DNA from 2 places in the Plantactinospora sp. DSM 117369 genome. Region 1 is predicted to be linked to the other one. Evidence: riboswitches for the same ligand, from Rfam matches in the RefSeq annotation. Region 1 holds a riboswitch; the other holds the start of a gene.
What was found. Region 1 has a riboswitch for S-adenosylmethionine ahead of thrC (threonine synthase). Riboswitches for the same ligand answer to the same signal wherever they lie in the genome.
Positions count from the first base shown of each region.

Region 2: it holds a riboswitch for S-adenosylmethionine, as region 1 does, so the genes downstream of both, ACSMXO_RS15325 (ABC transporter substrate-binding protein) here and thrC (threonine synthase) in region 1, are expected to answer to the same signal.

Region 1 is NZ_CM132446.1:625,198-635,397, forward strand. Features, by position in the region: gene ACSMXO_RS02890 (PqqD family peptide modification chaperone) at 1-256, shown strand, start outside; gene ACSMXO_RS02895 (S24/S26 family peptidase) at 253-1,134, shown strand; gene ACSMXO_RS02900 (ABC transporter ATP-binding protein) at 1,131-2,069, shown strand; gene ACSMXO_RS02905 (ABC transporter permease) at 2,066-2,878, shown strand; gene ACSMXO_RS02910 (DUF6295 family protein) at 2,901-3,179, opposite strand; gene ACSMXO_RS02915 (dienelactone hydrolase family protein) at 3,212-3,955, opposite strand; SAM riboswitch class I at 4,143-4,259, shown strand; gene thrC (threonine synthase) at 4,273-5,568, shown strand; gene ACSMXO_RS02925 (GNAT family N-acetyltransferase) at 5,981-6,997, shown strand; gene paaN (phenylacetic acid degradation protein PaaN) at 7,062-8,735, shown strand; gene ACSMXO_RS02935 (GNAT family N-acetyltransferase) at 8,795-9,418, opposite strand; gene ACSMXO_RS02940 (cold-shock protein) at 9,745-9,948, shown strand.
Region 2 is NZ_CM132446.1:3,473,730-3,483,929, forward strand. Features, by position in the region: gene ACSMXO_RS15300 (nuclear transport factor 2 family protein) at 1-189, shown strand, start outside; gene ACSMXO_RS15305 (CG0192-related protein) at 432-1,085, opposite strand; gene ACSMXO_RS15310 (cytochrome P450 family protein) at 1,210-2,415, shown strand; gene ACSMXO_RS15315 (amino acid ABC transporter ATP-binding protein) at 2,443-3,288, opposite strand; gene ACSMXO_RS15320 (amino acid ABC transporter permease) at 3,281-4,075, opposite strand; gene ACSMXO_RS15325 (ABC transporter substrate-binding protein) at 4,158-5,039, opposite strand; SAM riboswitch class I at 5,376-5,466, opposite strand; gene ACSMXO_RS15330 (ThuA domain-containing protein) at 5,607-9,053, opposite strand; gene hrpA (ATP-dependent RNA helicase HrpA) at 9,165-10,200, opposite strand, start outside.

The DNA of each region.
Region 1 (10,200 bases):
CCGGCTCTACAACCCGGCCGACGGGGAGTTCCAGACGCTCAACGCGAGCGGCGCGCAGATCTGGCGTCGGCTCGCCGCCGGCAGCGCCGTGGAGACCGTCGTGCGTGACCTGGCCGACGCGTTCGGCGGCGACGACGGCCGGGAACGCGAGGCCGTCGCCCGGGACGTCCGCGAGTTCGTCGGGCTGCTGCACGCCCGCGACCTGCTTCGGGCGGCCGAGCCGTCCGGACCGGCCGGAGCGGAGGGCGACCGGTGAGCGGAAGCGGCTTCGCCGACCTGGTACGCGCGACCCTCGCCGCCGGAGGACTGGCCCGGGTACCGGTCACCGACTCCGGCATGCTGCCGGTGCTCTCCGGCGGCACCGTCGTCGTCGAGCCGGTCGAGTTCGACCAGATCCGCCCCGGCGAGGTGGTCGCGTACCAGCACGGCGACGGGATCGTGGTGCACCGGGTGGTGGCCCGGCTGCCGGAGCACCTGCTGACCGCCGGCGACAACCTGCCGCTGTACGACCCGCCGGTGCCCCGGGCGGCACTGCTCGGCCGGGTGCCGCAGGTCGCCGCCCGGCTCCCGGGTGCCCCGGCCGTCGGCTGGCCGCCGCTCCCGCCGCCGGACGGCGTCACGCTCTGGCTGGTCGGCGCGGCGGCCCGGGCCGTACCGGAGACCGACCACCAGCTTCCGGTGCCGGGGAGCCGCCGTCCGGAGGCCCTGGTCCGAGTACGCCACCTCGCCGCCGGCTCCGCCCTGCCGGACCGGGTACGCCGAGCCCTGGACGCGCTCGACGCGCTGGGCGGGGTGACCGTGGGCATCTCCCCGGCCGCGGTACGCCCGGTCGACGACCTACGTACCGGACTGGCCGGCCCGAGCCGCCCGGCGCAGCGGCTCGACATCGTGCTCGGCTGCCGGTTCGGCTCGCCGGCGCTGCCCGGCGCCGCCGGCCGGGGCACGGTCGCGCCGCAGGCCGGGCCCGGTGACGCGCAGCCGCTCATCGCCCCGGACGACGTCGATCACCACCTGCGGACCGGCCCGCCACTGCGGGAGGCGGGTCCGGAGAGCGAGATCCGGATCATCCTCGCCACGCTGGGCGTACCCCCGTTGCCGGGATCCCCGGAGCCGGCGCTCGACGGTGCGCCGTGACCCCGGCGATCGTCGCGACCGACCTGGTCAAGGTGTATCCCGGCGTCGCCGCCCCGGCGGTCGACGGGCTGACCTTCGACGTTCCGGCCGGCCAGGCGGTCGGGTTGCTCGGCCCGGCCGGCTCCGGCAAGACCACCCTGCTCAAACTGGTCTGCGGCGCCTGCCCGGCCAGCTCCGGTCGGATCCTGGTGCACGGCCGCCAGCCCGACGCCGGCGCGCGGCGGGACGTGGCGGTGGTGCACCAGTCGGGGCCGTTCGACCTGATGTTGACGGTCCGGGACAACCTGCGGATCGCCGCGGCGTTCCGGGGCCTGCCCTGGCGCCGCGCCCGGTCCCGGGCCGACGAACTGCTCGGCGCCTTCGAGCTGGCCGGCAGCGATGACCAGCTCGTGCACACCCTCTCGGCCGGGCAGCGGCGCCGGCTCCAGCTGGTGCGGGCCCTGCTCCGGGTGCCGAGAGTCCTGCTGCTGGACGAGCCGTCGGCCGGACTGGACGTCGAGGGCCGGCGCCGGGTCTGGGCCGGCCTGAACGAGCTGCGCCGGCAGCACGAGCTGACCATCGTGCTGACCAGCCACTACCTCGACGAGGTGGAGCGCAACACCGAACGGGTGCTGGTGCTGTGCCGGGGCCGGATGATCCGGGACGGCGCTCCGGCGGATCTGCGGGACGAACGCGGCGAGGCGCGGGCGGTGCTGCGGAGCGGATCGGTGGACGGCTGGCCGGCGATCGCCGCCGGGGCGCTGCGGCTGGGCCTGGCCGCGGCCCGCAGCGGAAACGAGATCGTGCTGACCGGGCCGGACCTGCGGCGGCGGCTGCCCCGGCTGCTCGCCGAACTGGCCGACCAGCAGATCCCGGTCGACAGCGTGGAGCTGGCCACGGCCTCGCTGGAGGAGGCCTTCGTGGCCCTGACCCGATCGGAGGTGACCATCCGGTGAGCCTGTCCGGCCTGGCCGACGACGACACCGCCGCGCCGCCCTGGCACGGCTCCGGATTCACCGCGACGCTGCGGCGGGAGTGGTTGCTGCTCACCCGCAACCGCAGCAACCTGCTGCTCGCGGTGGTGCCGACCGCCGTCTACATCGCACTCGTCGCCACCTCGCTCGCCGACCTGCTCGGTACGGTGACCTACCGGGGCGAGAGGGTCGGCTACCCCGACTTCGTGGTACCCGCGCTGATGTTCGCCGCGCTGCTGGCCGCCGCCACCACCTCGGGTACGGCGTTCGTCCAGGAGCGGGCGCACGGGATGGCGCTGGAACTGTGGTCGTACCCGCTCACCCGCTGGCAGTACGTCGCCGGCAAGCTGCTCGCCGGCTCCGCCCTGGTGTTCGTCCACACGGTCGCCGCGCTGGCGGCCTCGGCGGCGCTGTTCCGCGGGCGCTGGCCGGCGGACCGCTGGGCCGCGCTGCTCTGCGGGGCGCTGCTCGCCGCGCTGGCGTTCAACGCGCTCTGCCTGCTGCTCGGCACCGTGGTGCAGGACTCACAGCGGTTCACCGTGCTGGTGAACGTGCTGGCCCCGCTGGGACTCTTCGCCAGCCCGTCGTTCTATCCGATCGAGAATCTCGGTACGGTGCAGCGGATCCTCGCGGACGTCAACCCGGTCAGCTACGGCGTCACCGCGCTCCGGGAGGCGCTGCTGCGCGGGTTCCCCGGCGCCTGGCCGTATTTCCTGCTGCTCGGGGTGGTCGGCGTCGTCGCGGTGGCGGGGGTGGGCCGGGCCCTGGTGCGGCAGTCCCGGGCGCTCTGAGGTGACGCCGCCAGGCTCACCGTCAGACCTTCTGGTCGCGGCTGGCCAGCCCGGCCGGTGCGGCGGCCAGGGCCGCCTGGATCGCATCGACCAGGGCGAGCGCGGACTCCTCGGTCAGCTCGACCGCGACCCGGGCGGCCGGGCCGGCGGCCGGGTTCAGAAAGTCGATGTTGAGGGTGTGTGCGTACGGGGCGTGCGTCGGATGGTCCACGTAGACGCAGGTGTGGCTGACCGGGAACCAGCCGTCGGCACCCTTGCCGCTGCCGTCGACCTCGCGTTTCACCGTGACGTACGTGCACATGCCGGCCTCCTCTGGCTCGGGGCGGAACGGGGTCAGGCGCCGAGCTGGCGGTCGAAGAAGTCCCGGACCCGCCGCCAGCCCTCGGTGGCGGCCAGCGGCCGGTAGCCGGGCCGGTCGACGGCGAAGAAGCCGTGCCCGGCGTCGGCGAAGGTGTGGAACTCGTGCGGCTTGCCGAGCCGGGTCAGCTCCCTGGACAGCTCGTCCATCTGGGCCGGCGACGGGTACTGGTCCTCGGCGCCGAAGAGCCCGAGCAGCGGGCAGGAGAGCCTGTCAGCCTGGTCGAGCAGCGGCTTCACCGCCAGCGGGAAGCTCTCCGGCGGGTCGCCGACCACGAACGCGCCGTAGCAGTCGACGGCGGCGTCCAGCGGCAGCCGGGTGGCGGCCAGGAACGCCTGCCGGCCGCCGGAGCAGTACCCGATCACCCCGACCCGGCCGTTCGACCCCGGCAGCCCGCGCAGGTGTTCGGCCGCGCCGCCGACGTCGCCGACCAGCCGGTCGTCCGGTACGCCGCCGGCGGCCCGCGCCGTGGCCGCCGCGTCGTCCGGGCTCGCCCCCGGCGCCTCCCGGGAGTAGAGGTTGGGGCAGATCGCCGCGTACCCGTAGCTGGCCAGCCGGCGGGTGATCTCCTTGGTCGCCTCGTCGTAGCCGGGCATGTGGTGGATCACCACCACCCCGCCGCGCGGCGTGGGTCCGAGGGGCTGGGCCAGGTACGCCTCGATCTCGTCGCCGCCCGCCCCGGTGATCCGGACCGTCCCGGCCTGCATCGCGTCCTGCAACGTCGCGCTCCCGTCCTGCCGGCCGGACTGTCACCGCCGGCCGCACCGAAGTTTCGTTAGCCTGGGATAACTATTTCAGCCGGTGGTCCGCGGCGGTCCGGCGGCCCGGCGCGGGGATCTTGCTCACACCGGGAAGAGACCCGGGACAGTGGCTCCCGGTGCCCGTAGACTGGCGGCACAACTTCATACCTCATCCAGAGGGGCTGAGGGATACGGCCCGATGACGCCCCGGCAACCACTCCACGGCGGAGCAGGTGCCAAATCCGTCCCCGCCGCGCGGTGCGGCGCCAGGGAAAGATGAGAGGACGGCAATCGCCATGACGTCGATCATCGACGCGACCCCCAGCCAGACCAGCCCGGTGGCCCCCAACCCGGCCCGCGTCCTCGTCTGCCGCGGTTGTGGCACCGAATACCCGCTGGTCGCCCAGCACGCCTGTTACGAGTGTTTCGGCCCGCTGGAGGTCGGCTACGACGCCGCGACTCTGGCCCGGGTCACCCGGGCCGACATCGAGGCCGGCCCGAAGAACCTCTGGCGGTACGCCGCGCTGCTGCCGACCGGCCAGGACCCGACCACCCGGGTCACCCTCGATCCGGGGCTGACCCCGCTGGTCCCGGCCGCCGGCCTCGCCGCCGAGCTGGGCATCCGGGCGCCGCTCTGGGTCAAGGACGACAGCGCCAACCCCACCCACTCGTTCAAGGACCGGGTGGTGTCGGTGGCGCTGACCGCCGCCCGTGGCCTCGGCTTCACCCGGTTCGCCTGCGCCTCGACCGGCAACCTGGCGAACTCGGTCGCCGCGCACGCGGCCCGGGCCGGGGTGCCGTCGATCGTCTTCATCCCCGGCGACCTGGAGCAGGGCAAGGTGGTGACCACCGCCGTCTACGGCGGCGACGTGGTCGCCATCGACGGCTCGTACGACGACGTCAACCGGCTCTGCGGCGAGCTGGTCGAGACCGACGAGTTCGAGGACACCGCGTTCGTCAACGTGAACGTCCGGCCGTACTACGCCGAGGGCTCCAAGACGCTGGGCTACGAGGTCGCCGAGCAGTTGGGCTGGCGGATCCCCGAGCAGGTGGTCATCCCGATGGCCAGTGGCGAGCTGCTTACCAAGATCGACAAGGCGTTCAGCGAGCTGGTCGAGATCGGACTGGTCGAGGCCCCGGCCAACGGCTGGAAGGTCTTCGGCGCCCAGTCGGCCGGCTGCAACCCGATCGCCGTCGCGCTGCACGCCGACACCGACGTGATCACCCCGGTCCGGCCGACCGGGATCGCGAAGTCGCTCAACATCGGTGACCCGGCCGCCGGGCTCTACGCGCTGGAGGCGGTCCGCCGCACGGGCGGCTGGATGGACTACGCCGATGACGACGAGATCCGTGCCGCCATCCGGCAGTTGGCCCGTACCACCGGGGTCTTCGCGGAGACGGCCGGCGGGGTGACGGTGGCGGTGCTCGGCAAGTTGGTGGCGAGCGGCCGGCTGGACCCGGACGCCGAGACGGTCGTCTACAACACCGGCGAGGGCCTCAAGACGCTGGACGCGGTGGCGGCGCAGGTCGGTCCGACGTACCGGGTCAAGCCGTCGCTGCGGGCGGCCCGGGACGCCGGCCTGCTCGGCTGAATTTTTCGGGAAGAATTTTTCGGCATCTGCCCGGGCCTGCCCGGGCAGATGCACGTGCAACTTGCAGGTTAGATCGTTCGGGTTCTCCGGACGAGCGGTGGACCCGGTGGTACGGATGCGGTGCGTAGCTGCTGTTTTGCCGCCCGTAACGAAAACACGCGGTAGAGGGCTTGACGGCTGCATCTGCACGTCGCAAGATGCTCCGTGCGGGAGGACGCACCGCCGTAGACTTTCAAAGCTCTTACGACCCGACGCCGGAGGCGTTGTGCGGGCGTCCTCCCGACCAAAACTCTCTCCCCGGCCGGGCTGCCGCCATCGCCCGCCCGTTGGCTCAACGCGGATCCATCGACCCGGGTGACGGTTCCCCGATATTCGGTCGCGCCCGGTTCGTGCAAGCGGCACCCTCCAGAGCATGGACATCGTGGTCACTCCCCTGGACGTCGCCGACGTCGCCGCCACCGAGCGGGCGTACGAGATCGAGGCCGCCGCCCGGGCGACCGACCAGCCCGACGTGCCGAGGCTGCCCCGGCAGCGCTTCTTCGCCGGGCTCCGGCGCCCCTGGCCCGGTAACGACGACCGGCACGCGCTGGGCTATCTCGACGGGGTGGCCGTGGGCTACCTGGCGGTCTCGCTGCCGCAGCGGGAGAACCTGGAGAACGCCGGGCTGACGCTCGCCGTCCATCCGGAGTACCGCCGCCGGGGCGTCGGCCGGGCCCTCTACGAGTACGCGGTGCGGGTGGCCCGGGACGAGGGCCGCAAACGGATCATCGGCGAGGTGGCGAACATGAGCCCGCAGGCCGCCCCGACGATGCCGGGCGACGCCTTCGCCGCCGCGCTGGGTGCCAAGCCGGCGTTGGCCGACGTACGCCGCCGGCTCGACCTGACCACCCTGGACGAGCCGGAACTCGACCGGCTGCTGACCGAGGGCCTGGCCCGGGCCGAGGGCTACTCGATCGTGCGCTGGCAGGGCGCGACCCCCGAGGAGTACGCCGAGGACGTCGCCTACCTGGACAGCCGCCTGGTCAGCGACGCGCCGATCGGCGACCTGACCTGGGAGGCGGCCAGGCCGGAGGTGACCCGGCTGCGCGAGATGGAGCAGGGCTACCACGATCGGGGCCAGTACTGGTACAACAGCGGCGCCCGGCACGACGCGACCGGCCGGTTGGTGGCCTGGACCGGGATCGGCATGAACATTGGCTGCGACTGGCACGCGTTCCAGCAGATCACCCTGGTCGAGCCGGCGCACCGGGGGCACCGCCTCGGCACCGTGATCAAGATCGACAACCTGCGGCAGATCCGGGCGCACGAGCCGGCGCTGCGGGTCATCGACACCTACAACGCCGCGTCGAACGACTACATGATCTCGATCAACGAGGCGCTGGGATTCCGCGCGGTCGCCGGGCTCAACACCTGGCAGGCGACCCTCTGACCGGCGGCGTCCACCCCCGGTGCGGAGGCTGGGACGGGCCGGGCCGGTGCGGCATGATGGCGGGATGACGGAGACCCCGCACCCCTTCTTCGCCCGGCACGCCGACACCCTGGAACGGGCACTCACCGCGATCACCGAACGCTCCTACTGGTCCGCCTACCCCGAGTCACCCAGCCCTCGGGTCTACGGCGAGACCGCCGCCGCCGAGGGCGAGGCGGCGTTCCGGGCGTACCTGGGCGGCAAGTTCCCGCTCGACCAGCCCGGCACCGGTGACTGGGTGGCCACCGAGGCCAGCCCGTTCGGCATCGACCTCGGGGTGAGCTACCCGCACGCCGACCCGGAGGTGCTGCTGGCCGCTGCCGCGACCGCGCTGCCGGCCTGGCGGGACGCGGGGCCGCAGACCCGGGTCGGGGTATGCCTGGAGATCCTCGCCCGGCTGCACGGACACGTCTTCGAGCTGACCAATGCGGTGCACGCCACCACCGGGCAGGCATTCGTGATGGCGTTCCAGGCCGGTGGCGCGCACGCGCTGGACCGGGCCCTCGAAGCGCTCGCCTACGCGTACCAGGAGATGACCCGGCACCCGGCGACGGCGGCCTGGGAGAAGCCGGCCGGCAAGGGCGACCCACTGCGGATGACCAAGAACTTCCACGTGGTGCCGCGCGGCGTGGCGCTGGCGATCGGCTGCAACACCTTCCCGACCTGGAACACCTACCCGGGACTCTTCGCCTCGCTGGTCACCGGCAACCCGGTGGTGGTCAAGCCGCACCCCCGGGCCGTGCTGCCGCTCGCCATCACCGTCCGGTACGCCCGCGAGGTGCTGGCCGAGGCCGGCTTCGACCCGAACCTGATGCTGCTCGCCCCCGAAGCGCCCGGCGAGCGACTCGCCTCCACCCTGGCGCTCCGCCCCGAGGTGAAGATCGTCGACTTCACCGGCTCCACCGAGTACGGCGACTGGCTGGAGGCGAACGCCCGGCAGGCCGCCGTCTACACCGAGAAGGCCGGGGTCAACGCCATCGTGGTCGACTCGACCGACGACTTCGCCGGGATGTGCCGCAACATCGGCTTCTCGCTGACCCTCTACAGCGGGCAGATGTGCACCACCCCACAGAACATCCTGGTGCCGCGTGACGGGATCGAGACCGACCAGGGGCACAAGAGCGTCGACGAGGTCGCCGCCGGCATCGCCGGGGCGGTCGGCAAGCTCACCGGCGACCCGGCCCGCGCGGTCGAGCTGATCGGCGCGATCGTCAACGACGGCGTGCTGGCCCGGCTCGACGAGGTCGCCGGGATCGGCGAGCCGGTACTGCCGTCCCGGCCGGTCGAGCACCCGAACTACCCGGGCGCGGTGGTGCGTACGCCGCTGATCGCGAAGCTCGGCGCCGACGATCTCGGCACGTACGGGCGGGAGTGGTTCGGGCCGATCTCGTTCGTGATCGCCACCGACTCCACCCCGCACAGCCTGGCGATCCTGCGGCAGACCGTCGGCGAGCGCGGCGCGCTGACCGCCGCGGTCTACTCGACGGACTCCGCCGTGCTGGACGCGGCCGAGAACGCGGCGATCGAGACCGGGGTGCATCTCTCCTGCAACCTCACCGGCGGGGTCTTCGTCAACCAGTCGGCGGCGTTCTCGGACTTCCACGGCACCGGCGCCAACCCGGCGGCGAACGCCGCGCTGACCGATGGCGCCTACGTCGCCAATCGGTTCCGGGTGGTCCAGGCCCGCCGGCACAGCTGACCCGGCAGCGGTGGGGGCTCCTGCCACGCCGGTCGGGCCCCTTCCACCGTCGCCGGAGATCAGGCGGTCCGGCGCATCTGTAGTTCGCGGAGCGTGCGGACGGTCGGGTGTGCCACCCGTACCCCCGTGTCGACGAAGCCCAGCCGCTCGTACGCCCGTACCGCCCGGTCGTTGCCGACCACCACTTCCAGCAGGAGCTCTGGCCGGGCGACCGCCCTGGACCAGTCGGCCACCGCTTCGACCAGGGCGGCCAGCAGGCCGCTGCCCCGCCAGGCCGGAGTGAGGTAGACGGCGAAGACGACGGTGACGCCCGGCTGACCGGGTGCCGCCTGGCCACCGGCGTGCCCGACGACCCGGCCGTCGACCTCGGCGACGAACGCCGCCGTCCGGGGGCCGGTGGACATCCCGGCGATCCGGGCCGCGAACTCGGCGTGCGGTCGGGCCGCAGCGTCGGCGAGCGTCTCCAGGAAGGCCAGCGGGGAATCCGCGAGCATCTCCAGGCGGATCGCCCGGACCCGGGCGGCGTCGGCGGGACGTACCCGGCGGACCGTCGGTAGGTCGGCGCTCGGTCGAAGACCGGAATCGGCCGTACCGGCGGCCCGGTCCGGGGTAGCTGACCCGGGTCGATCGGAGGAGTGCGCGGACTCCGGCTCGGCGGCGGTCTGCGGGATGGAAGCCGGCACGTCCGCCATGGTCGCACGCCGTACGGCGCCCAGTTTCGGCGGGTAACGGAGCCGCCGGCGGTTTCGGTGCGGGCCGGTTGAGCTGGGCAGCGACGGCCGCCAATAGGTGAGAGGCCGGAAAGGACCGCCCGGTTGTCTGCTCGGTGACCGTTTTGGCCTAGTGCGCCGCCGCCCGACCTTGGTGTACGGTGCGGGTTCGGCCGCTCGATTCGTGGTTCCCCAATTACATGATCCATTTTGGGGATAGCGACTCGGCGGTCCCGGCAGGCATACGGCGTCGCCGGAGCTCGGGCAGCTCCGACGCGACCGAAGTAAGGAAGTGCACCGTGGCGCAGGGCACCGTGAAGTGGTTCAACAGCGAAAAGGGCTACGGCTTCATCGCGGTCGATGGCGGGCAGGACGTCTTCGTCCACTTCTCCGCGATCCAGATGGACGGCTACAAGGCGCTTGACGACGGTCAGCGCGTCGAGTTCGAGATCGCCCAGGGGCAGAAGGGCCCGCAGGCGGAAAAGGTCCGGGTCATCGCCTGAGCTGCCGGGCCATCGGCCCGCCGCTCTCGGGCTCGTCCCCCGTTCCGCTGCCACCCGGCCGCCGGTAAGCCGCCGGTCGGGACCGTTGCCGGCCCAGTCCGGACTCCCGCCGTGTCGATACTCCACAACGACGGCGGTCTGCGGCTGGCCGGGTCGCCGTGCGACGTCGTTGGCGTGTCCGGCGGGTCGGTGTGCCGGTTGCTACCGCGCTCGTGCCGGTCGTCCGGCGGATCTCTACGCGTCTTCCGTCCG
Region 2 (10,200 bases), 2.8 Mb from region 1:
GTCGACATGGCGGAGTCCGGGTACGTACTGCACGACACCGCCGATCCCGACGTCTTCGTCGTCGAGATCGACACCGCCCTCGTCGGGCCGACCGGGCAGCGGACGACCATGTCCCTGGTGCAGATCTTCCGGATCCGCGACGGCCGGATCGCGAAGCTCCGCGACTACTTCCCGCTCCCACCACAGTGAACCTTTTTCAACCTGAACCGCGGGGCGCTCGCGCCCCGCGTTCGACCTCGCGGTCCACCGGACCGCAAGGGGAGGTTGAAAAAGGTTCAGCCGTCCGGGGGCGCGTGGCGACGCTCGGCCCGCAGCCGAACGGTCGACGTCGGCGCTCGGCTTCGCCGCCCGTGCAGAGTTGCACAGCCCGGAGGGCAGGGCCGGACTGGGGCCACCGAAGGTCCCGCCACGACCGGCTCGGCGGCCCGGGCTCAGCGCGGGACGGCGTAGGCCAGCGGCAGTGGGGTCGGCTGGCCGGGCCAGGTGGCGGTCAGTGTGGCGCCGATCGGCGTGACGCCGGTCAGCACGTCATCCCCGGCTCCGGGGCGGCGGGCGACGGCGAGTTCCACGGCGTCCGTGACGATGGTCGTGTGCCCGTCGTCCTCGACCACCCGACGGATGACGTGCACCGACGGCACGGTGCTGCCAGGGGTGCCGCTGCCGGTCACGGTCATGCTCGGCTCGCGGCCCTCGCGTACCCCGTCGACCTCGAAGAACTCCTCCGCCTGACCGCCGCCGGTGACGATCGCGCCGGCCAGTGCGCTGGCATAGACCGGGTCGCCGCAGGCGTCGTACACCCAGCGGCGGCCGAGCACCGAGTGCTCGGCGGTGCCGATCAGCCAGTCGTCGCCGCCGGGCAGGGGTCCGGCGCGGTAGCTGAGCGGAACCTGGTGCACCGGCCCGTCACCGGACCTGACGAGCATGGTCTCGATCCCGACCGCTCCGTCCGGGTCGTCGAACCGGAAGCTCGCGACGCGGACGACGTGGGCGGGGGCAGACCCCTGGTACCAGCGCCGGCCGGGCAGCCAGTCCGCCAGGAGTTCGAGTTTGCCGGGATGTAGTTGGGCCCGGTGCAGCAGCGCCATGCACAAGATCGTAGCCCGCTCGGGCCGGAGATTGGCCGGCGGCGGGGCCCTGTGCACGGCGCCGACGGTGGCAGCATAGGAGGTAGCCCGGATCCGCTCCGGCTGCCGGGCGTCCACTCGTCGGATGGGGGAGACGATGTCGACCGCCGTTGCCAATCCGTTCGGATCCACCGCCGATCTGCACCGGGTGCTCGCCGAACTCCGCCGGGACAGCCCCGTCGTGGAGGTCGAACTGCCGACTGGCGCCACCGCCTGGGTCGTCACCCGCTACGAGGACGCCCAGCGGGCGCTGAGCGACCCCCGGCTGGCCAAGACCACCTCGGCCGGCGGGTTCAGCTATCGGGGCATGCTCCCGGACGACGTGGCCCGGGCGGTGGGCCGGCACATGCTGGCGCAGAACCCGCCCGACCACACCCGGCTGCGTCGGCTGGTCTCCGGGGCGTTCACCGCACGTCGGGTGGCCGCGCTGCGCCCCCGGATCGAGGAGCTGGCCGAGCAGTTGCTGGACGGCATCGCCGACGCCGAGCAGGTGGACCTGATCGATCGCTTCGCCTTCCCGCTGCCGATCCAGGTGATCTGCGAACTGCTCGGGGTACCGGCCGAGGACCAGGCCGACTTCCGGAGCTGGACGGACGCGATCGTCACCGGCCCGATGAACCCGGCCGGGCTGCCACCCGCGCTGACCGCGATCGTCGGTTACATCCGTACGCTGCTGGCGGCCAAGCGCGAGTGCCCGGCCGACGACCTGCTCTCCGCGCTGATCGCCGTGCACGAGCAGGGCGACCGGCTCACCGACGACGAACTCGTCTCGATGGTCTACCTGTTCCTGATCGCCGGGCACGAGACCACGGTCAACCTGATCGGCAACGGCATGCTGTTGCTGTTGGCCGAGCCGGAGCGGTGGGCCCGGGTGGTGGCCGAGCCGGAGCTGCTGCCCGGGACGATCGAGGAGGTGTTGCGCTACGAGGGCCCGGTGCAGAACGCTTCGTTCCGGACCGCGATCGAGCCGGTCGAGCTGGGCGGCCGGACCATCCCCGAGGGCGCGTCGGTGCTGGTGGCCCTGCTGTCCGCGAACCGGGACCCGGACCGGTTCCCCGAGCCGGACCGGCTGGACCTCGACCGGCCACCCATCCCCAACCTCGCCTTCGGGCACGGCATCCACTACTGCCTCGGTGCACCGCTGGCCCGGCTGGAGGGGCAGATCGCCTTCGGCGCCCTGGCCCGCCGGTTTCCCGACATGCGCCTCGCGGCGCTGCCGGAGGAGATCGGCTGGCGGTCCAGCCTGCTGCTCCGTGGCCTGTCGGCACTGCCGGTCAGGCCGCGCGGCTGACCGGGGCCGTTCGGGCGGCTGACCGGGTCACAGCACCTGGGAGAGGAACTGCCCGAGCCGAGCGCTCCGCGGATCCTCGAAGAGCTGCGCAGGCGGGCCCGCCTCGACCACCCGGCCCCGGTCGAGGAAGACGACCTGGTCGGCGACCTGCCGGGCGAAGCCCATCTCGTGGGTGACGACCAGCATCGTCATGCCCTGGCCGGCCAGCTCCGCCATCAGCGAGAGCACGCCCTTGACGAGTTCGGGGTCGAGCGCCGAGGTCGCCTCGTCGAAGAGCATCACCCGGGGCGACATCGCCAGTGCCCGGGCGATGGCCACCCGCTGCTGCTGGCCGCCGGAGAGCCGGCCGGGTCGGACGTCGGCCTTGTGCCGCAGTCCGACCAGGTCGAGCTGGCGCAGCGCCAGCTCGGTGGCCTCGTCCCGGGAGAGCTTCTTGAGCTGCCGGAGTGCGAGCGTGACGTTGCGCAGCACCGTCATGTGCGGGAAGAGGTTGAACTGCTGGAAGACCATGCCGATCCGCTGGCGCAGCGCGTCCGGGTCCTGGTCGAGCACGCTCACGCCGTCCAGCAGTACGTCGCCCCGGTCCGGCTCCAGCAGCCGGTTGACGACCCGCAGCAGGGTGGACTTCCCGGACCCGGACGGGCCGATGACGCAGGCGGTCTCGCCCCGGCCGATCTCCAGGTCGATGCCGCGCAGCACCTGGTGCCGGCCGAACGAGAGGTGTACGTCCCGGGTCGCGACGCTCACCGACTCGTACCCGGGACCGGTCCCGTCCCCGGTCGAGCCGGCCGGAGTCGGCGAACCGACGGGCGGTGTGGCCCCGACGGCCGACGCCGACCGGATGGATGCGGTCGGACGGAGAGACTCAGGCATGCCGGGTTTCCCTTCCACCGGTTGGTAGCGCGGTCTCGCCGGCCAGCGCCACCGGATCGTCGGAGTCGGATTCCGGGCCACCGGCCCGGCCCTCGCGCAGCCGCCGGTCGACCCAGTTCACCAGGTGGGTCAGCGGCACGGTGATGACCAGGTAGAACAGCCCGGCGAGCAGCAACGCGGACTCGTTGCCGGTGTTCGCCGCGTAGTCCTGGCCGATCCGGAACAGTTCCCGCTGGCTGGCCACCAGGCCGAGGAAGTAGACCAGGCTGGAGTCCTTGATCAGTGCGATGAGCTGGTTGACCCAGGCCGGCAGGACCCGGCGTACGCCCTGCGGGATGATCACCAGGCGCATGGCGGCGCCGTGCGACAGGCCCAGGGCCCGGGTCGCCTCCAGTTGGCTGGCCTCCACGCTCTGGATGCCGGACCGGAAGATCTCCCCGATGTACGCCGCCGCGATCAGCGACAGCGCCAGGATGCCCAGCGGATACGGGTTGGGACCCCACCAGGCGAGCCCGAGGGGCGCCAGCCCGACCCCGATCAGCAGGATGGTGACGGCGGCCGGCAGCCCCCGGAACACGTCGGTGTAGATCCGGGCCGGCCAGCGCAGCCAGCGGGTCCGGGCCAGCCCGGCCATCGCCAGCAGCATGCCGAGCAGCGTCCCCAGGATGGCCGAGAGCAGCGCCAGCAGCAGCGTGTTGGGCAGCCCGACCGTGAGCATCTCGGGCAGTGCCTCGCGCATCGACTCCAGGTCGAAGAAGGTCTCCCACAATGTCGCCAGGGTCTCCATGGCCTCACCTGTCTCGGGGTCCGGAGCCGTCGGCCGACCACGCGGTGCGACCGGCCGACGGCTGTCTGCGGTGCTGGCCGGGTCAGCTCGCCGGGGTGGCGGCCGGGCTCGTCGGCCCGGCCTTGACCGGCGGGTACGTCACCGTGCCGCTGCCCGGCTTGAAGCTGGCCGGCACCGGCCGCCCCGGGTAGTACCGCTCCTGGAGGCGGGTCCAGGTGCCGTCCTCGATCACCTGGTCGAGGGCTTTGTCCAGCGCCTCGCGCAGCGGGTCGGCGCCCTTGGCCACCGCGAACGCGGTCGGCGCCGAGCTGAGCTGCTTCTCGGCCAGTACGATCTTGCCGCCACTCTCCTGTGCGGACTTCTCGCCGATCTCGGCGGGCGCGATCCAGGCGTCGGCGGTCTTCGCCTTGAGCTGGTTGATCGCGCCGTTGTAATCGGGTACCCGGACCGGGTCCAGGCCCTCCTTGGTGGCGTAGTCGTCCTGTACGGTGCCCTGCACCACGACCACCCGCTTGCCCTTCAGCTCGCCGAAGCTCCTGATCGGCGAGCCGGCCGGTACGTCGAGTCCGAAGTAGCCGAAGTCGTACCCGTTGGTGAAGTCGACTGTCTTCTTCCGCGCCTCGGTGATGGTGATCGACGACGAGCCGGCGTCGAACTTGTGGTTGTTGACCTGGGCGAGCAGCGCGGAGAACTCGGTGCCGACGAACTCCACCTTGAGGCCCAGCCTGCCGGCGACGGCGGTCATCAGGTCGTTGTCGAAGCCGGTGAACTTCCCGTCCTTCAGGTAGACGTTCGGCGGGGCGTCGGTGAGCGTGCCGACCCGCAGGGTGCCGGGTTGCAGCAGGTCGTACGGGTTGTCGGCGGCGTCGCCGGAGGAGGAGCCGCCGCACGCGGCGACCGCGCCGAACAGCGCGACGGCGGCGACTCCGGAGAGGAGACGGGTGGCGAGAGTATTGATCCGCATTGTACTGAAACTCCAGGAAATATCCGGCGACGATGGGCCGACAACTGCCCCGACCGGTCAGGTCACGAGCAGTGCAGGACGACGTCGCTCAGGGGGTGCTGACGAGATGGTCGGATGCCGCCGACCGGCGGTCGCGGTCAGGCTGAGGCCCGACGGGTCGGGCTGAGGCCCGACGGGTCAGGCTGAGGCCCGACAGGTCAGGCTGAGGCCCGACAGAGCGCCGAGGCCCGACAGAGCATGGTGCTGGTCCGGCAGAGGTCGACGTGTCGACGCCACCGGTGCCAGGTGACATGCAGCCGGCTCGCCCGCCCGGCTTGGATGCTGCGCACTGCGAAACCTCCATCGGTCCTGGCGGTAGCACCCGCACCCACGTGGGGGGTTGCTGCGACGTCGACGAGCCAGGTCTCTCGGTCGCTCTGGATGGCCGGTGATCAGCCTACTCAACCGGGGCCCCGACGTTCCAACTGGTCAGGGCCGGGATGGCTGTGGTGCTCGCCACCTGTTAGTGCCGAGGGAGGACATCCGGGTCCGGGTGGGCCGCCACCGCACGGCCCACCCGGTGATCCGTCAACTGACCGTAATCGTAAGGTGACTCGACATGGTCGCCCCGGCGCTGTCGGTGACGGTCAGCCGGGCGGTGTAGGTGCCCGGCCGGGCGTACGCGTGGGTCGCCGACGCGCCGTGCACGACCGGAGTGTTGTCGCCGAAGTCCCAGGCGCGGTCGGTGATCGTCCGCCCGGCCGCCGCGGTGGCCGTACCGGTGAGCGCCACCGACAGCGGCGCGGTCCCGGTCCGTGGGGTGGCGGTGACCGAGACGCTGCCGCCGGTCTCCCGCTTCACACCCGCCCCGTTGAACCGCAACCAGTCCAGCGAGAGCAGGTCGGGGGTGCCACCGGTCTGCGCCGGGTTGGTGAAGACCAGATAGAGGGTGAAGGTCCCGCCCGGGTTGGCCAGGTTGACCGTCGGGGAGACCACGTTGTCCCAGCCGCCGGTGCTGCCGACCGGCATCGTGCCGAGCAGTTGCCCGGTCGGCGAGCCGGCCCGGAACTCGATGCTGCCGCCGCCGCTGCCCGAGCTGACCCCGGCGGTGACCGAGCCGATCCCGGTCAGGTTCACCGGGCCGAAGCTGATCCACTCGCCGTGGTCGACGTCGCCGACCCGCCGCCCGGCCCGGGCGGTCGCCCGGTCCAGCACCTGGATCCCGTTCGAGGCGTCGAAGTGCTCCGCCTCCTTGCTCTTGGTCTGCAATTCGTGCCGGACCGAGCCGACCAGCGCCGGCACCCCGCCGGGGCCGCCGCCGTCGGTGTACTGGGCGGTCAGCACCGTGTAGAGGTTCTGGCCCGGGCCGTGCCCGTCGCCGCCGGCCGGCTCGGTGCCGAGCGAGCCGGAGCAGCCGAGGTAGTTGTCCATCGGGTGGCTGTGGCTGTCGTGCCCGAGTTGGGTCTGGGTGACCACCCGGGCGCAGTCGACGGTGCTCTCCTCCGGGTCGGTGACGGTGACCGCGTACGGGATCTGGTCGCCGAAGTCGAAGAAGCCGCCGTTCGGCACGTTCAGTGCGACCGTCGGCCGGGTGTTGCCGACCGTGATCTGCACGGTCGCCACCGAACTGTGCCCACCCGCGCTGCTCACCGTCAGTCGGGCGGTGAACCGGCCCCGGTCGGCGTACGTGTGCGTCGGGTTCGCCGCCGTCGAGTCGGTGTCACCGTCGCCGTCGAGATCCCAGGCGTACGTGATCGGCGAGCCGTCACCGGAGGCCGAGCCGGCGCTGGAGAACCGGACCGTCAGCGGCCCCGGGCCGTTGTCCCGGTCCACGGTCAGCTTCGCCACCGGCGGGCGGCCGTTCGCCACGTAGTCGATCCGGTAGATCCCGGCCCCCTCGTTGCTGCCGCCCCGGCCGCTGCCGCTGCCGACACCGAAGTCGATCACGTAGAGCGAGCCGTCCGGGCCGAACTCCGCCTCGAAGGGCTGGATCCAGCTCATGTCCGCGAAGATCCCGTTGATCGACTGGAGGTCGCCGACCCGGGTCGGCCCGAACCTCGGGTCGGTGAAGGTCTGCGCGGTGTCGTGCGTCGACAGGGTCTTCCACCACTGCCGGGTCAGCTCGTAGACGATCCACTTGCCCTCGTAGTACTCCGGGAACTTCGTCGGCCTCGGGTTGGCCGGGTCGAAGTCGTAGACCGGGCCGCTCATCGGGCCGCCACCGCCGGTACCCAGCTCGGGGAAGCGGGCCGAGGCGGAGTAGGCGTACCAGACCAGGGCCGAGCGGGCCGCCGGCAGGTTGGTCAGCCCGGTGTTGTTGGGGGAGTTGTTGACCAGCGCACCGCAGTCGAACTTGGGCCCCGGGGTCGAGGTCGCGAAGTTGTAGTCGTTGAACGGCACGTTGTCACCGGTGCAGTACGGCCAGCCGTAGTTGCCGGCGCTGGTGATCCGGTTGAACTCGACCGTTCCCTCCGGACCCCGGTTCGGGTCGGCGGCCCGGGCGTCCGGCCCGTAGTCGGCGACCAGCAGCGCGTCGGTCAGCGGGTCGACGGTGATCCGGAACGGGTTGCGCATCCCCATGGCGAAGATCTCCGGCCGCGTCCGGGCGGTACCCGGGGCGAAGAGGTTGCCGGCCGGCACCGCGTACGTGCCGTCGGGGCGGGGGGTGATGCGCAGGATCTTGCCCCGCAGGTCGTTGGTGTTCCCGGCGGTCGCCTGCGCGTCCCAGGCCCGCCGGCCGGCCCGCTCGTCGATCGGGGTGTAGCCGCTGGACTCGAAGGGGTCGGTGTTGTCGCCGATCCCGGCGTAGAGGTTGCCGTGCCGGTCCATGGTCAGCGACCCGCCCATGTGCGAGTTGGCCCGCCCCTCGCCCCGGTAGGTGGGGATGGTCAGCAGCCGCTTCTCGCTGCTCATCGCGATCGCGTCGTCCGCGACCGTGAACCGGGACAGGTTGAGCTGGTTGGCGGTCTTGTCCGACCAGAGCAGATAGATCCAGTTGTTGGTGCCGAAGTCGTTGTCCAGGGTCATCCCGAGCAGCCCGTCGGACTGGCTGGTCTGGGTCGGGGTGTAGGCGAAGTCGATAAGCGTGCGGACGGCCAGGGTCTCCTGGTCGATCACCTTCACCGCGCCGGTCCGCTGGATGTAGAAGACCCGCCGGTCCGGCGCCACGGCCAGCTCGAACGGGTCGGCCAGGTCCGCGCTGACCAGCGGTACCCGCTGGAAGTTGCCGGTCCGGGTGGCCCCGCAGTCGCCGGGCACCGCCCCGGCCGCCCACTCGATGCCGCCGCGCAGGTGGGCCAGGAAGGCCGGTTCGGCAAAGGCGGAGCTGGCGTGCCCGCCAGCGGTGAACCAGGACCGGCCGCCGTCGTAGTGCTGGCACCACGAGTACGCGTGGTCGTGCCCCTCGTCCAGCCCGGGGATGCCGTCCCGGACCTTGATCTGGGCGAGCGTGTGCACCCGGCCGGTCGGGTTGGTGCGCCAGTTGTACCACTCCTCGCCGCGCTCCCACAGCTCCGGCAGGTCCTTCGTGGACGGATGCGCCCCGTCCAGCACCTTGACCCGGCCCGGGTACGTGCCGCCGGTCGAGGAGAAGTCGGGATGGAAGTCGAAGATCGTGCCGACCAGACCCTCGTACCAGGCCCAGTCGCGTTCACTGGCCGAGGCGGCGTGCAGGCCGACCCAGCCACCGCCGGCCCGGACGAAGTTCTGCAACGCGCTCCGCTGCGCGGCGTCGAGCAGGTCGCCGGACTCCGGGGTGGAGTTGGTGTTGTTGAAGACGAGTACGTCGAACCGGCCGAGGTTGGCGTCGGTGAACGCCCCGGCGTCGGTGGTCGCCTCGACCTCGAAGTCGTGCTCGGCGCCGAGCCGCTCGATCGCGGCGATGCCGGCCGGGATCGAGTCGTGGTAGTAGTTCGTGGTCTTGGAGAAGACCAGGACCCGGAACCGGGCCGCTGCCGAGGCGGGGACGGGTGCCATGCCCAGCAGCAGGGTCACGATCGCGAGCAGGGCGAGGACGGTCGTGCGGTGGCGTCTCATACGGGCGCTCCCGGACTTGAGTAAACGGGAAAACTGCCGCCGCCGACCTGGTCAGCCTACGTGGACCGATTCGGGCCCGTCAATCTTGACATGTTCCTTACCGTTCCCGGCTCAGCCCGCCTCGGCCACGTCCATCGCCCGGTAGATCCGCTGTTCCGAGATCGGGTACGGCGTACCGAGCGCCTGGGCGAAGACGTTCACCCGGAGTTCCTCGATCATCCAGCGGATCTGCCGTACCGCGTCGTCGCCCCGGCGGGCCGGTGGCAACGCGTCGAGCATCTCCTGGTATTCCTGCTGCACCTGGGCGATCCGGGCCTGCTGGTCGCGGTCCCGCTGCGGGTTCTGCGGCAGCCGGTCAAGGCGTCGCTCGATCGCGGTCAGATAGCGCGGCAGGTCGGCCAGCCGGGCGTAGCCGGTCTCGGTGACGAAGCCCCGGTGCACCAGCCCGGAGAGCTGGGCGCGGATGTCGGCCAGCGCCGCCACCATGGTCAGGTTGTTGGTCCGGGCCAGCCGCTGTTCCACGGCGTAGGCGGTGGCCAGCACCCGGCGTACCCGGTCGACGACCTCGAACGTGGTGTCGACCAGCTCCGAGCGGACCCGGTCGCGTAGCGCGGCGAAACCCTCGGCGTCCCAGGCCGGCCCGCCGGCATCGGCGATCAGCTTGTCCACCGCCGCGTCGGCGGCGTCGTCGAGCAGGTCCTGCACGTTGCGGTGCGGGTTGCGGCTCAGGGCCAGCTTCGCCTCGTTGGAGAGCCGTCCGGAGACGAACTTCTGCGGCGAGCCGAGGGTCAGCCGGAGCAGCCGTCGGGTGCCGGCCCACATCTGCCGGCGCTGCTCGGCCTCGGTCTCGAAGACCCGTACGCCGACGCTGTCGCCCTCGTCGGTCAGCGCCGGATAGGCGGTGACCAGGTAGCCGGCCCGGTCCTGCTCGATCGAGCGCGGCAGCGTGCCGATGCTCCACTCCCGCAGGCCGGAGCGTTCGACGTCCGGCGCGGCGGCGGCCACCATCCGGCGTACCTGGGTGGTGAGCTGCCGTTGCAGCGCCGGCAGGTCCTTGCCCTCGGCGACGGTCTGCCGCTCCTCGCCGACCACCCGGAAGGTGGGGCGCAGGTGTGCCGGCAGCCGCTCGGTGTCCCAGGCGTCGCGC